DNA from 2 places in the Nocardia sp. NPDC058666 genome. Region 1 is predicted to be linked to the other one. Evidence: riboswitches for the same ligand, from Rfam matches in the RefSeq annotation. Region 1 holds a riboswitch; the other holds the start of a gene.
What was found. A riboswitch is a leader RNA that binds a small molecule or an ion and turns the genes downstream of it on or off. The one in region 1 is predicted to bind S-adenosylmethionine.
Positions count from the first base shown of each region.

Region 2: it holds a riboswitch for S-adenosylmethionine, as region 1 does, so the genes downstream of both, ACFWVD_RS26050 (bifunctional o-acetylhomoserine/o-acetylserine sulfhydrylase) here and ACFWVD_RS17365 (rhodanese-like domain-containing protein) in region 1, are expected to answer to the same signal.

Region 1 is NZ_JBHXRY010000006.1:266,867-272,307, reverse strand. It holds gene ACFWVD_RS17380 (amidohydrolase family protein) at 1-110, opposite strand, end outside; gene ACFWVD_RS17375 (FAD-dependent oxidoreductase) at 147-1,535, opposite strand; gene ACFWVD_RS17370 (hypothetical protein) at 1,708-2,166, shown strand; SAM riboswitch class IV at 2,212-2,330, shown strand; gene ACFWVD_RS17365 (rhodanese-like domain-containing protein) at 2,348-2,770, shown strand; gene ACFWVD_RS17360 (O-succinylhomoserine sulfhydrylase) at 2,767-3,975, shown strand; gene ACFWVD_RS17355 (hypothetical protein) at 4,074-4,247, shown strand; gene ACFWVD_RS17350 (hypothetical protein) at 4,296-4,823, shown strand; gene fgd (glucose-6-phosphate dehydrogenase (coenzyme-F420)) at 4,894-5,441, opposite strand, start outside.
Region 2 is NZ_JBHXRY010000018.1:24,482-29,922, reverse strand. It holds gene ACFWVD_RS26055 (NADP-dependent isocitrate dehydrogenase) at 112-1,329, opposite strand; SAM riboswitch class IV at 1,735-1,845, shown strand; gene ACFWVD_RS26050 (bifunctional o-acetylhomoserine/o-acetylserine sulfhydrylase) at 1,927-3,243, shown strand; gene ACFWVD_RS26045 (homoserine O-acetyltransferase) at 3,240-4,385, shown strand; gene ACFWVD_RS26040 (TetR/AcrR family transcriptional regulator) at 4,389-5,024, opposite strand; gene ACFWVD_RS26035 (oxygenase MpaB family protein) at 5,158-5,441, shown strand, end outside.

The DNA.
Region 1 (5,441 bases):
TGCCCCATGCGCTGTCGATAGTCATCGATCACGTAGGGCTCGGGTAGATAGCCTTCGTTCTCGATCAGCGGAAACCGCGGATCGATGATGTGGACGTGGGCATCGAACACGGGTACAGAATGCCCTATCTCGACAGTGGTGGCAGCTCAGGCCTTGTTCGGCTCGGACGCGCGCAGCATGTCCTCGCGCTCGACGACCTTCACGCGCTCACGGCCTTCGGGCTCGCCCAGCGCCCGCTCGTGGGCGTCGAGGCGGTACCAGCCGGCCCAGGTGGTGAACGGGATGCCCTTGCCCTCGAGGAACTCGGTGACCGCGTCCAGCTCGGGCTTGGGCGCAGGGGCGAAGGCCTTGGCGTCGTCGAGCAGGCAGGCGATGGTCTCGTTGGCGTCGCCCTTGGTGTGGCCGATCAGGCCGACGGGGCCGCGCTTGATCCAGCCGGTCACGTAGGTGGCGGGCATGAAGCGGGCGTCGCCTTCGGCGGTGTCGTCGGCGATCACGCGACCGGCCTCGTTGGGCACCGTGCCCGCCTGATCGTCGAACGGCAGCTGGGTGACGTTCTGCGAGAGGTAGCCAACCGCGCGGTACACGGCCTGGATGTCCCAGTCGGTGAAGTTGCCGGTGCCCTTGACGTTGCCGGTGCCGTCGAGTTGCGTGCGCTCGGTCTTCAGGCCGACGACCTTGCCGTTGTCGCCCAGGACCTCGGCGGGGGATTCGAAGAAGTGCAGGAACAGCTTGTGCGGACGATCGCCGTGATCGCGAATGGCCCACTGTTCGAGGGTGTTCGCGACCATGTCGACCTGCTTGGAGTTACGCCGCGCGGCTTCGGAGCCCTCGTCGTAGTCGATGTCTTCGGGGTTGACGATGACCTCGATGGTGGGCGAGTGGTCCAGTTCGCGCAGTTCCAGCGGGGTGAACTTGGCCTGTGCGGGCCCGCGACGACCGAACACGTGGACCTCGAGGGCTTTGTTGCCCTTGAGGCCTTCGTAGACGTTGGGCGGGATTTCGGTGGCCAGCAGTTCGTCGCCGGTCTTGGCCAGCACACGCGCGACATCCAGCGCGACGTTGCCCACGCCCAGCACCGCGACCTTCTCCGCGTCCAGGGGCCAGGTGCGCGGCACGTCGGGGTGGCCGTCGTACCAGGACACGAAGTCCGCGGCACCGAACGAACCATCCAGTTCGATGCCGGGGATGTCCAGGGCGCGGTCGGCGTTGGCGCCGGTGGAGAAGATCACCGCGTCGTAGAACTGGCGCAGGTCATCGAGGGTGATATCGGTGCCGTAGTCGATATTGCCCAGCAGCCGCACCTGGTCTTTGTCCAAGACCTTGTGCAGCGCGGTGATGATGCCCTTGATGCGCGGGTGGTCCGGTGCGACGCCGTAGCGGATCAGGCCGAAGGGAGCGGGCATGCGCTCGTAGAGGTCGATGCTCACGTCGGCATCGGACTTCATCAGGGCGTCGGCGGCGTAGATACCGGCCGGTCCCGCGCCCACGATCGCGATGCGAAGTGGGCGAGTAGCTGCACTCTGTTCGGTCATGTCTACGCGCACCCTTTGGTCGAGAACTGATTTGACGGCGTCAACTTAGCTCAGGCTAAGTCAGCAGTCCGGCTAAGTGACAGCTGGCCGCATCGAACGCGATTCTAGCTGCGGCGTTGCGGCGACCCGGAGCGCGGTGTGGCTGCCCGCGCGGGTCTGTCAGGATTACAGCATGAACGAGGAGCAAACTGGCTCGGAAGACCAGCCCATCGTGGTGGATCAGACCGACAAGCGTTCCATCGTCCCGTTCGTGGCGGCCGCGGTGGTGGCGATCATCGTGCTCATCGGCATCGTGCTGGGCGGACTGCTGTCACCGGCTGAGAAAAATGTCACAGAGGCCGACCGTCTCGCCGCCGCTGTCACCAACTATATCGACGCGCGTTCCCGCAGTGACCTGCGTCCGCCGACCGGGGTGGCCTGCGAGGGCTTCAACGAGGAGGCTTCTGGCCTGTCCGAACAGCTAGGCGGCCCGAAATCTACCGTCACCATCGACGGCAAGGGGTTCACCAACGCCACCGTCAACGGTGATCGCGCCAAAATCGACGCCACCGTGGTGGTAGACGGAAACCCGAAGTCCACCGCCTGGAAACTGACCCGCGGCGACGGCGCGTGGCTGGTGTGCTCGTTCTGAATCGTTTGACACGATGACCGGGTCCGAGGCAATCTCAGATCGCAAGGTCATGAGTGCCAGCGTCAAGCCCCGGCTCGCTGGTCGGCAACCCTCCTCCGCGGTGGGGTGCTCCGGGTGACGACCTGGCCGTGTTTTCCGGAGTTCCGGCACGGCAAGAGCGGATTCACGCAGGAGGATCGACATGACTTACGCCGGCGATATCACCCCTGAGCAGGCGTGGGAGTTGCTCACCGAGCACCCCGGCGCCGTGCTGGTCGACGTGCGCACCGAAGGCGAGTGGGCACACATCGGCATCCCCGACACCAGCTCCATCGATCGCCCCGCCCATTTCATCGAATGGGTCGACGGCACCGGCACCCGCAATCCGGACTTCGGCGTGCAGCTGGACAAGGCACTGGCCGGACGTCCCGACGATGCACCGGTGGTGTTCCTGTGTCGCTCCGGTCAGCGTTCCGCGCACGCGGCGAACCTGGCGACGGCGGCGGGCGTGGCACCGTCCTACAACGTGCTCGACGGTTTCGAAGGTGGTCCCGACGCGTTCGGTCAGCGCGGCAGCACCGGTTGGCGCGCTGTCGGCCTGCCGTGGCGTGAGGTCAACGCATGATCACCGGTGGTTCGTTCGACAAGCCCCTGCCCGAGGGCGTCGGCCCCGCCACGCTCGGTGTGCGTGGCGGCCTGCGCCGTTCCGGCTTCGACGAGACGTCCGAGGCGCTGTACCTGACCTCGGGTTTCGTCTACGAGAACGCTGAAGCCGCCGAGGCCGCCTTCACCGGCGACGTCGAGCACTTCGTCTACTCCCGCTTCGGCAACCCGACCGTGGCCATGTTCGAGGAGCGCATCCGCTTGCTCGACGGCGCCGAAGCGGCCTTCGCGACCGCATCCGGTATGTCCGCGGTCTTCACAGCTCTCGGCGCACTTCTGAAGGCAGGCGACCGACTCGTCGCCGCCCGCAGCCTGTTCGGCTCGTGCTTCGTGGTCTGCAACGAGATCCTGCCGCGCTGGGGCATCGAAACCGTCTTCGTCGACGGCGACGACCTCGACCAGTGGGAGCAGGCACTTTCCGTGCCGACCCAGGCCGTGTTCTTCGAAACCCCCGCCAACCCGATGCAGACCCTGGTCGACGTCCGCAAGGTCACCGAACTCGCCCACGCCGCAGGCGCAAAGGTGGTGCTGGACAACGTCTTCGCCACCCCCCTGCTGCAACGCGGCTTCGAACTCGGCGCCGACGTGGTCGTCTACTCCGGCACCAAACACATCGACGGCCAGGGCCGAGTCCTCGGCGGCGCGATCCTCGGCGCCAAGGACTACATCGACGGCCCGGTGAAAACCCTGATGCGCCACACCGGCCCCGCCCTGAGCCCCTTCAACGCGTGGACCTTGCTCAAGGGTTTGGAAACCATGCCGCTGCGCGTGCGCCACTCCACCGAGTCGGCCCTGCAAGTGGCCAAGTTCCTCGAGACCAACAAATCGGTCGACTGGGTGAAATACCCCTTCCTGGAATCCCACCCCCAACACGCGTTGGCCCTGGACCAGATGACCGGCGGCGGCACCGTAGTCACCTTCGCCCTCAACGGCGACGACGGCAAAAAGCGAGCCTTCGAGGTCCTGAACCGCCTCCGCATCATCGACATCTCCAACAACCTCGGCGACGCCAAAACCATGATCACCCACCCCGCCACCACCACCCACCGAGCCATGGGCCCAGAAGGCCGAGCCTCAATCGGCTTGTCCGACGGGGTAGTCCGCATCTCGGTAGGCCTGGAAGACCTCGACGACCTCCTAGGCGACCTCGACCACGCCCTGAGCTGACTGCGCGCATCCTCGCGATGACCAAAGATGATCGCGGCCAAGGATTTACACTGCGACCATGACTGCTGGGGGAGTCGCACAACCTGCGACGACCGGAAATGGTCGTGACCGCGGCCGGACTGGACCATCGCCGGTCCGGCCGCTTCGCGCGGGACGAGGTGGCCCACGCCCGGATATTCGTCCAGCGCACCTCGTCCATGCTCGGCGCACCCGCGGAACAGGTGCTGACCGCAATGCGCCACTACCGCTCGACCCTGCTCATCCTCCCGTGACTACCTGCACAACCGATATCTATGAGGTGAGATGGATGGTGAACACTGATGGCTGACAATTCGCGACCGTCGACTCGGCGCGGGAGCGCATTGTGGTTGGCAATCGCAGTTGCCGCGATGTCGATGGTTGCCACCGGGTGCATGTCGGCGGACAACCACTCGCAAAAGTGCGAGACGACGGCGAAACTGGAAACCAAAGAATTCGAACGGGAAACCAGGGCCGCGATCGACAAGGCAGACACGTTGCCGCCGGGCTATTGCCTGTACAACGTGAGCATCAACAAGAACGACACCGAAGGCGTACTCGGTGTGAATATCTACCTGGCGGTCGCCGACTCGAAAGGCCGGTTGGACGACCTGCGACCTGCGGCGACTGCGATCGCGCACGTGGTGAAGAAGGTGCCCTACGATTTTCCGGTCGCCGACCTGTATGTGTCGAACCTGACGCCCGAGAACAGCTCGAAAAACTATGCTGGAATTCTCGCCGAGGAATTCCACACACGGCCATGGGACGGTTCGCCGTCACACGAAGCTGAGTTGGCATCGTGGGTCCCATGGTATGCCGTTCCGCAATAATGTGGCCCCGGCCGAACGCGACGACTCGCGTTCGGCCCGGACATTACCGCCGGGGCGGCCTTTCGGACCCTCAGCCCAGTGCGCGCAGACGCGGAGCCAGATCCCGCTTGAACAGGTCGAGGAAGCGGAGCTGATCTTGGCCGGGGGCGTGGAAGACCAGGTGGTTCAGGCCCGCGTCGATGTATGGCTTGATCTGGGCGACAGCGTCTTCGGGGTCGCTGGCCACGATCCAGCGCTTGGCTACCTGTTCGATCGGGAGGGCGTCGGCGGCCTTTTCCATTTCAATCGGGTCGGTGATGTCGTGCTTCTGTTCGGGGGTCAGCGACAGCGGGGCCCAGAAGCGCGTGTTCTGTAGTGCCAGTTCGGGATCGGTGTCGTAGGAGATCTTGATCTCGATCATCTTGTCGATGTCGGCGACGTTGCGGTCGGCCTTGGCGGCGCCTTCCGCGACGGCGGGCAGCAGCTTCTCGGTGTACAGGTCCATGCCTTTGCCCGAGGTGCAGATGAAACCGTCGCCCGCGCGACCCGCGTACCTGGCCACCACCGGGCCGCCCGCGGCGATGTAGACGGGGATACCGCCCTTGGGCACGTCATAGATGGAGGCCCCGACGGTGTGGT
Region 2 (5,441 bases), on a different contig from region 1:
AGTTGGCCCACCGTGGGCTGACCGGCCGGGTACAGGCACAAAAAAGCGCTCGCATCGGATTCGATGCGAGCGCTTTTGCAGCCGTGCAGGTCCATGATTACGGACCGGGACTCACTTCAGAGCGCGTGCCAGGTTCACATCGAGCGCACCGAGGAACTCCTCGGTGCTCAAGTATCCCTGGTCCCCGCCCACGAGCGCGGCGAGGTCCTTCGTCATCTGACCGCCCTCGACGGTCTTGATGACCACATCCTCGAGCGCCTGGGCGAAGCCGATCACCTCGGGGGTGTTGTCCAGCTTGCCGCGGTGCTCGAGCCCACGCGTCCACGCGAAGATCGACGCGATCGGGTTGGTCGAGGTGGGCTTGCCCTGCTGGTGCTGACGGAAGTGCCGGGTGACGGTGCCGTGTGCGGCCTCCGCTTCACAGGTACGGCCGTCGGGCGTGAGCAGCACCGAGGTCATCAGGCCCAGCGAGCCGAAGCCCTGCGCCACGGTGTCGGACTGCACGTCGCCGTCGTAGTTCTTGCAGGCCCAGACGTAGCCGCCCTCCCATTTCATGGAGGAGGCGACCATGTCGTCGATGAGGCGGTGCTCGTAGGTCAGGCCCGCCGCGTCGAACTCGGCCTTGAACTCGGCGTCGAAGACTTCCTCGAAGGTGTCTTTGAACATGCCGTCGTAGGCCTTGAGGATGGTGTTCTTCGTGGAGAGGTACACCGGGTAGTTCTGCTGCAGGCCGTAGTTGAACGAGGCCCGCGCGAAGTCCTCGATGGACTTCTTGAAGTTGTACATACCCATGACGACGCCGCCGTCTTCGGGCATCTTCACGACCTCGTGCACGATCGGCTCGCTGCCGTCTTCGGGCGTGAAGGTCAGCGTGACGGTGCCCGCCTCGTAGACCTTGAAGTCGGTGGCGCGGTACTGGTCGCCGAACGCGTGGCGGCCGATGATGATCGGCTTGGTCCAGCCGGGCACCAGGCGGGGCACGTTGGAGATGATGATCGGCGCGCGGAAGATGGTGCCACCCAGAATGTTTCGGATGGTGCCGTTGGGCGAGCGCCACATCTTCTTGAGGCCGAACTCCTCCACCCGCGCTTCGTCGGGGGTGATGGTGGCGCACTTGACGCCCACGCCGTACTTCTTGATGGCGTTGGCCGCGTCGATCGTGACCTGGTCGTCTGTCTTGTCGCGGTACTCGATACCGAGGTCGTAATACTCGAGGTTCACGTCGAGATAGGGATGGATCAGCTTGTCCTTGATGAACTGCCAGATGATCCGGGTCATCTCGTCGCCGTCGAGCTCTACAACGGTGCCTTCAACCTTGATCTTGGACATGGATCTTCGTGTCCTCCTCGGTGGGTGCCCTTTTATTGCACGGCCAGGCGAACACGCTTGTGAGCGGACCCCAGCTATTCCAACAAACCGTATATGCCGCGCGTTGGTTGCGTGACATCGTTATGCAAACTCTTGGTGCAAACATGACGAGCGTACTGCTACCGGTCACCTCACCGCGAGGGGAGGGCGAACTGTGCGATACGCGCGCGAGGCACCCGGCCATACCTCGTTTCCCCCTGCTGGGCATCCAGCTTACCCATCGGTCGTCGCGACCCGCCCGCGCTCCCCGCGCACCGGCCACCAACGACACGCCAGCGCCTGCCACACCGCCACCGCAGTGATCTTCGGCGGGAAATGCGGGGGAAGTTTCCGCGTGCGTGCGATGTCCGGTTAACATGACGGCAAGGTCATGAGTGCCAGCGTCAAGCCCCGGCTCGCTGGTCGGCAACCCTCCAGCTGCGGTGGGGTGCTCCGGGTGATGACCGGGCTCTCGAAAGTCGAGAGCAAGCGCGCGTTGCAGGAGGCCCCCCATGTGTTGTTGTCCGACGATCCGACCCAGTTGACGAGATCCCCGGCGAACACCCACTGGAGCACGACATGACCGACACCTCCCTGCCCGAGAACTGGTCGTTCGAGACCAAGCAGATCCACTCCGGCCAGGCCCCCGACGCGAGCACCAACGCGCGGGCGCTGCCGATCTACCAGACCACCTCGTACACGTTCCGCGACACCGATCACGCGGCGGCGCTGTTCGGTCTGGCCGAACCGGGCAACATCTACACCCGGATCATGAACCCCACCCAGGACGCGGTGGAGCAGCGGGTGGCCGCGCTGGAAGGTGGCGTCGCGGCGCTGCTGGTGGCGTCGGGCCAGGCCGCGGAGACGTACGCGATCCTGAACCTGGCAAGCGCGGGCGACCACATCGTGTCCAGCCCGCATCTCTACGGCGGCACGTACAACCTGTTCCACTACTCGCTGCCCAAGCTGGGCATCACGGTCTCGTTCGTCGAGGACCCCGATGACCTGACGCAGTGGCAGGCGGCCGTGCGGCCCAACACCAAAGCGTTCTACGGCGAGACCATCGCCAACCCCAGCAGCGCGGTGCTCGACATTCCCGGCATCGCCGGTGTCGCGCACGACAACGGCGTTCCGCTGATCGTCGACAACACCGTCGCCACCCCGTACCTCATCCAGCCGCTTGCGCACGGCGCCGACATCGTCGTGCACTCCGCGACGAAGTACCTGGGCGGACACGGTGCGGCCGTGGCCGGCGTGATCGTGGACGGTGGCACCTTCGATTGGACCGTGCGCGACGCCGACGGCAACGCCCGCTTCCCCGGTTTCACCGAGCCCGATCCCAGTTACCACGGTGCGGTGTTCGCCGATCTGGGTGCGCCCGCGTTCGCGTTGAAGGCGCGCGTGCAGTTGCTGCGCGATCTGGGCGCGGCGGTGTCGCCGTTCAACGCGTTCCTCATCGCGCAGGGCATCGAGACGCTGAGTTTGCGGGTGGAACGGCATGTCAGCAATGCCGAAGCCGTGGCGAAGTTCGTCGCCCAGCAGCCGGGTGTGGACGCCGTGCATTACGCGGGTCTCGAGTCCTCACCCTGGTACGCGCGGGCCAAGCAGTTGGCACCGAAGGGTGCGGGCGCGATCGTGGCGTTCGAGCTGGCCGGCGGTGTCGATGCGGGCAAGAAGTTCGTCGACGCGCTCAGCCTGCACAGCCATGTGGCTAACATCGGAGATGTGCGTTCTCTGGTGATCCACCCGGCGTCGACCACGCACTCGCAGTTGACGCCCGACGAGCAGTTGGCGGCCGGCGTCACCCCCGGCCTGGTCCGGCTCGCGGTGGGCATCGAGGGTATCGACGACATTCTGGCCGACCTACGGGTCGGGTTCGCGGCGGCGACGACGTGACTGTGAGCACCGAATCGCCGATCGCCGCGCCCGGAACCGGAGTGGACCTGCTGCCACCGCTGGACGGGCGAGTCGGCGTGGTCGCCATCGGAGACGTGACGCTGGAGAACGGCGCCGTGATCCCCGATGCGCGGCTGGCGGTGCAGCGCTGGGGGCAGCTGTCGCCCGCGCTGGACAATGTGGTGCTCGTGGAACACGCGCTCACCGGCGACTCGCATGTCGTCGGTGGGCCCGACGGGGCACCCGGCTGGTGGGAGGGCATGGTCGGGCCCGGCGCGCCGATCGACACCGACCAGTGGTGCGTGATCGCCACCAACGTGCTGGGCGGCTGCAAGGGCAGCACCGGCCCGTCTTCGCTCGCGCCCGACGGAAAGCCTTGGGGCGCACGGTTTCCCGCGTTGAACATCCGCGATCAGGTGCGCGCCGAGATGCAGCTGTTCGACGCGCTGGGGATCGCGCGCCTGGGCGCGGTGGTCGGCGGTTCGATGGGCGGCATGCGGGTGCTCGAGTGGATCATCGGTGCGCCCGAACGGGTTTCGGCGGCGCTGATCCTGGCCGTGGGCGCGCGTGCGACCGCGGATCAGATCGGCACCCAGACCACCCAGATGGCCGTGATAACCGCCGATCCCGACTGGCAGGGCGGCAACTATCACGGCACCGGCCGCGCGCCGATGACCGGCATGGGGCTGGCTCGCCGCATCGCGCACCTGACCTACCGCACCGACGGCGAACTCGATCACCGGTTCACCAATCGCGCCCAGGGTGACGAGGATCCGTGGACCGGGGGCCGTTACGCGGTGCAGAGCTACCTCGAGCATCAGGCCGAAAAGCTGTGTCAGCGTTTCGATCCGGCGACGTATGTGCTGCTCAGTGAAGCGATGAACCGACACGATGTGGGTCGTGGCCGCGGCGGTGTCGCTGCCGCGCTCGCCTCGACTCCGGTGCCCTGTGTGGTCGGCGGGGTCGACTCGGATCGCCTGTACCCGTTGAACACTCAGGCCGAGCTGGCCGAAGGTCTGCCCGGCTGTGCGGGTTTGGAGATCGTGCATTCGCGCGACGGGCACGACGGGTTCCTCACCGAGGCGGCCGCGGTGTCGAAGTTGCTCACCGAGACGATGCGGTTGGCGCGGGAGAACCGCTGAGCTTCACGGCCCGGTCAGCAGGGTGACGATCGAGCGGACATATTCCTGAAGTCGTTCGCGCGGATACCGTTCCGGGTCGTTGACGGCCAGTCGACCCAGCATTTCCGCGACGGTGAGCACCGAGTTCGCCAGCAGTTCGGCGTCCATGTCCGACCAGCGTGGTGACAGCGAAACACCCATGCGGACAAGCGCTTCCGCGCGTTCCAGAATGTCGGTGCGTGCAGCACGAAGGGCCGCACGGTATTCGTCGGGCGCGCTCGCGGGCGTGGCCAGGATCAGGCGCCAGCGCGTCGGATTCGCCAGTGCCACACCGACGAACGCTTCCACCGTCGACGACGCGGCGGTCACCGGGTCGGCGCCGAGCAGGTCTTCGGGCAGCGTGTCGGCGATCTGCTCCAGCCCGCGTTCGCGTTCGCGTTCCAAAAGCGCTTCCACCAGTTCGGCGCGCGTGGAGAACACCGTGTACAGCACCGGTTTTCCGACGCCTGCTTCCTGCGCGACGGCTTCCATGCTCAGCTCGTGCAGTTCCATGCGGCCCAGCACGGTGAACGCGGCGTCGAGCAGTTGCGCGCGGCGTTCCTGCGGCGGCAGACGCGGGGCATAGCGGCGTCGCGGTCGTTGATCCTGCGTCGCGGTCACGCGCCCACCTGCCTTTCCTCCCCTGGACGATACCCCGCGGCCGATCCGCTCCCACAAATCCTACGCAACCGTTGTATTCAACTCACGCCATTGCTACGGTGGTGTTGTATTCACTTGCAAAGGAGCACGTGCCATGGCATTCGATGCGTCTACCCTGCGCCGCGACGACTACGGGTTCTTCGGGCCCGACTCCCCCAGCTGGAAGGTGTGGGCGTCGCCGACCGCGCTGATCGGCTTCCAGCGCGCGGTCACCCTCGAACACTTCGACCCCTTCCTGACCGCCGCGGTCGCCGATTCCCAGGGCATCTACGACAACCCCGCCACCCGGCTGGACCACACGCTGGCCTACTTCGTGCTGGTCGCGCTGGGTGACGGCCGCACCGCCATCCAGGCCGCCGAACACCTGATGCAGGTGCA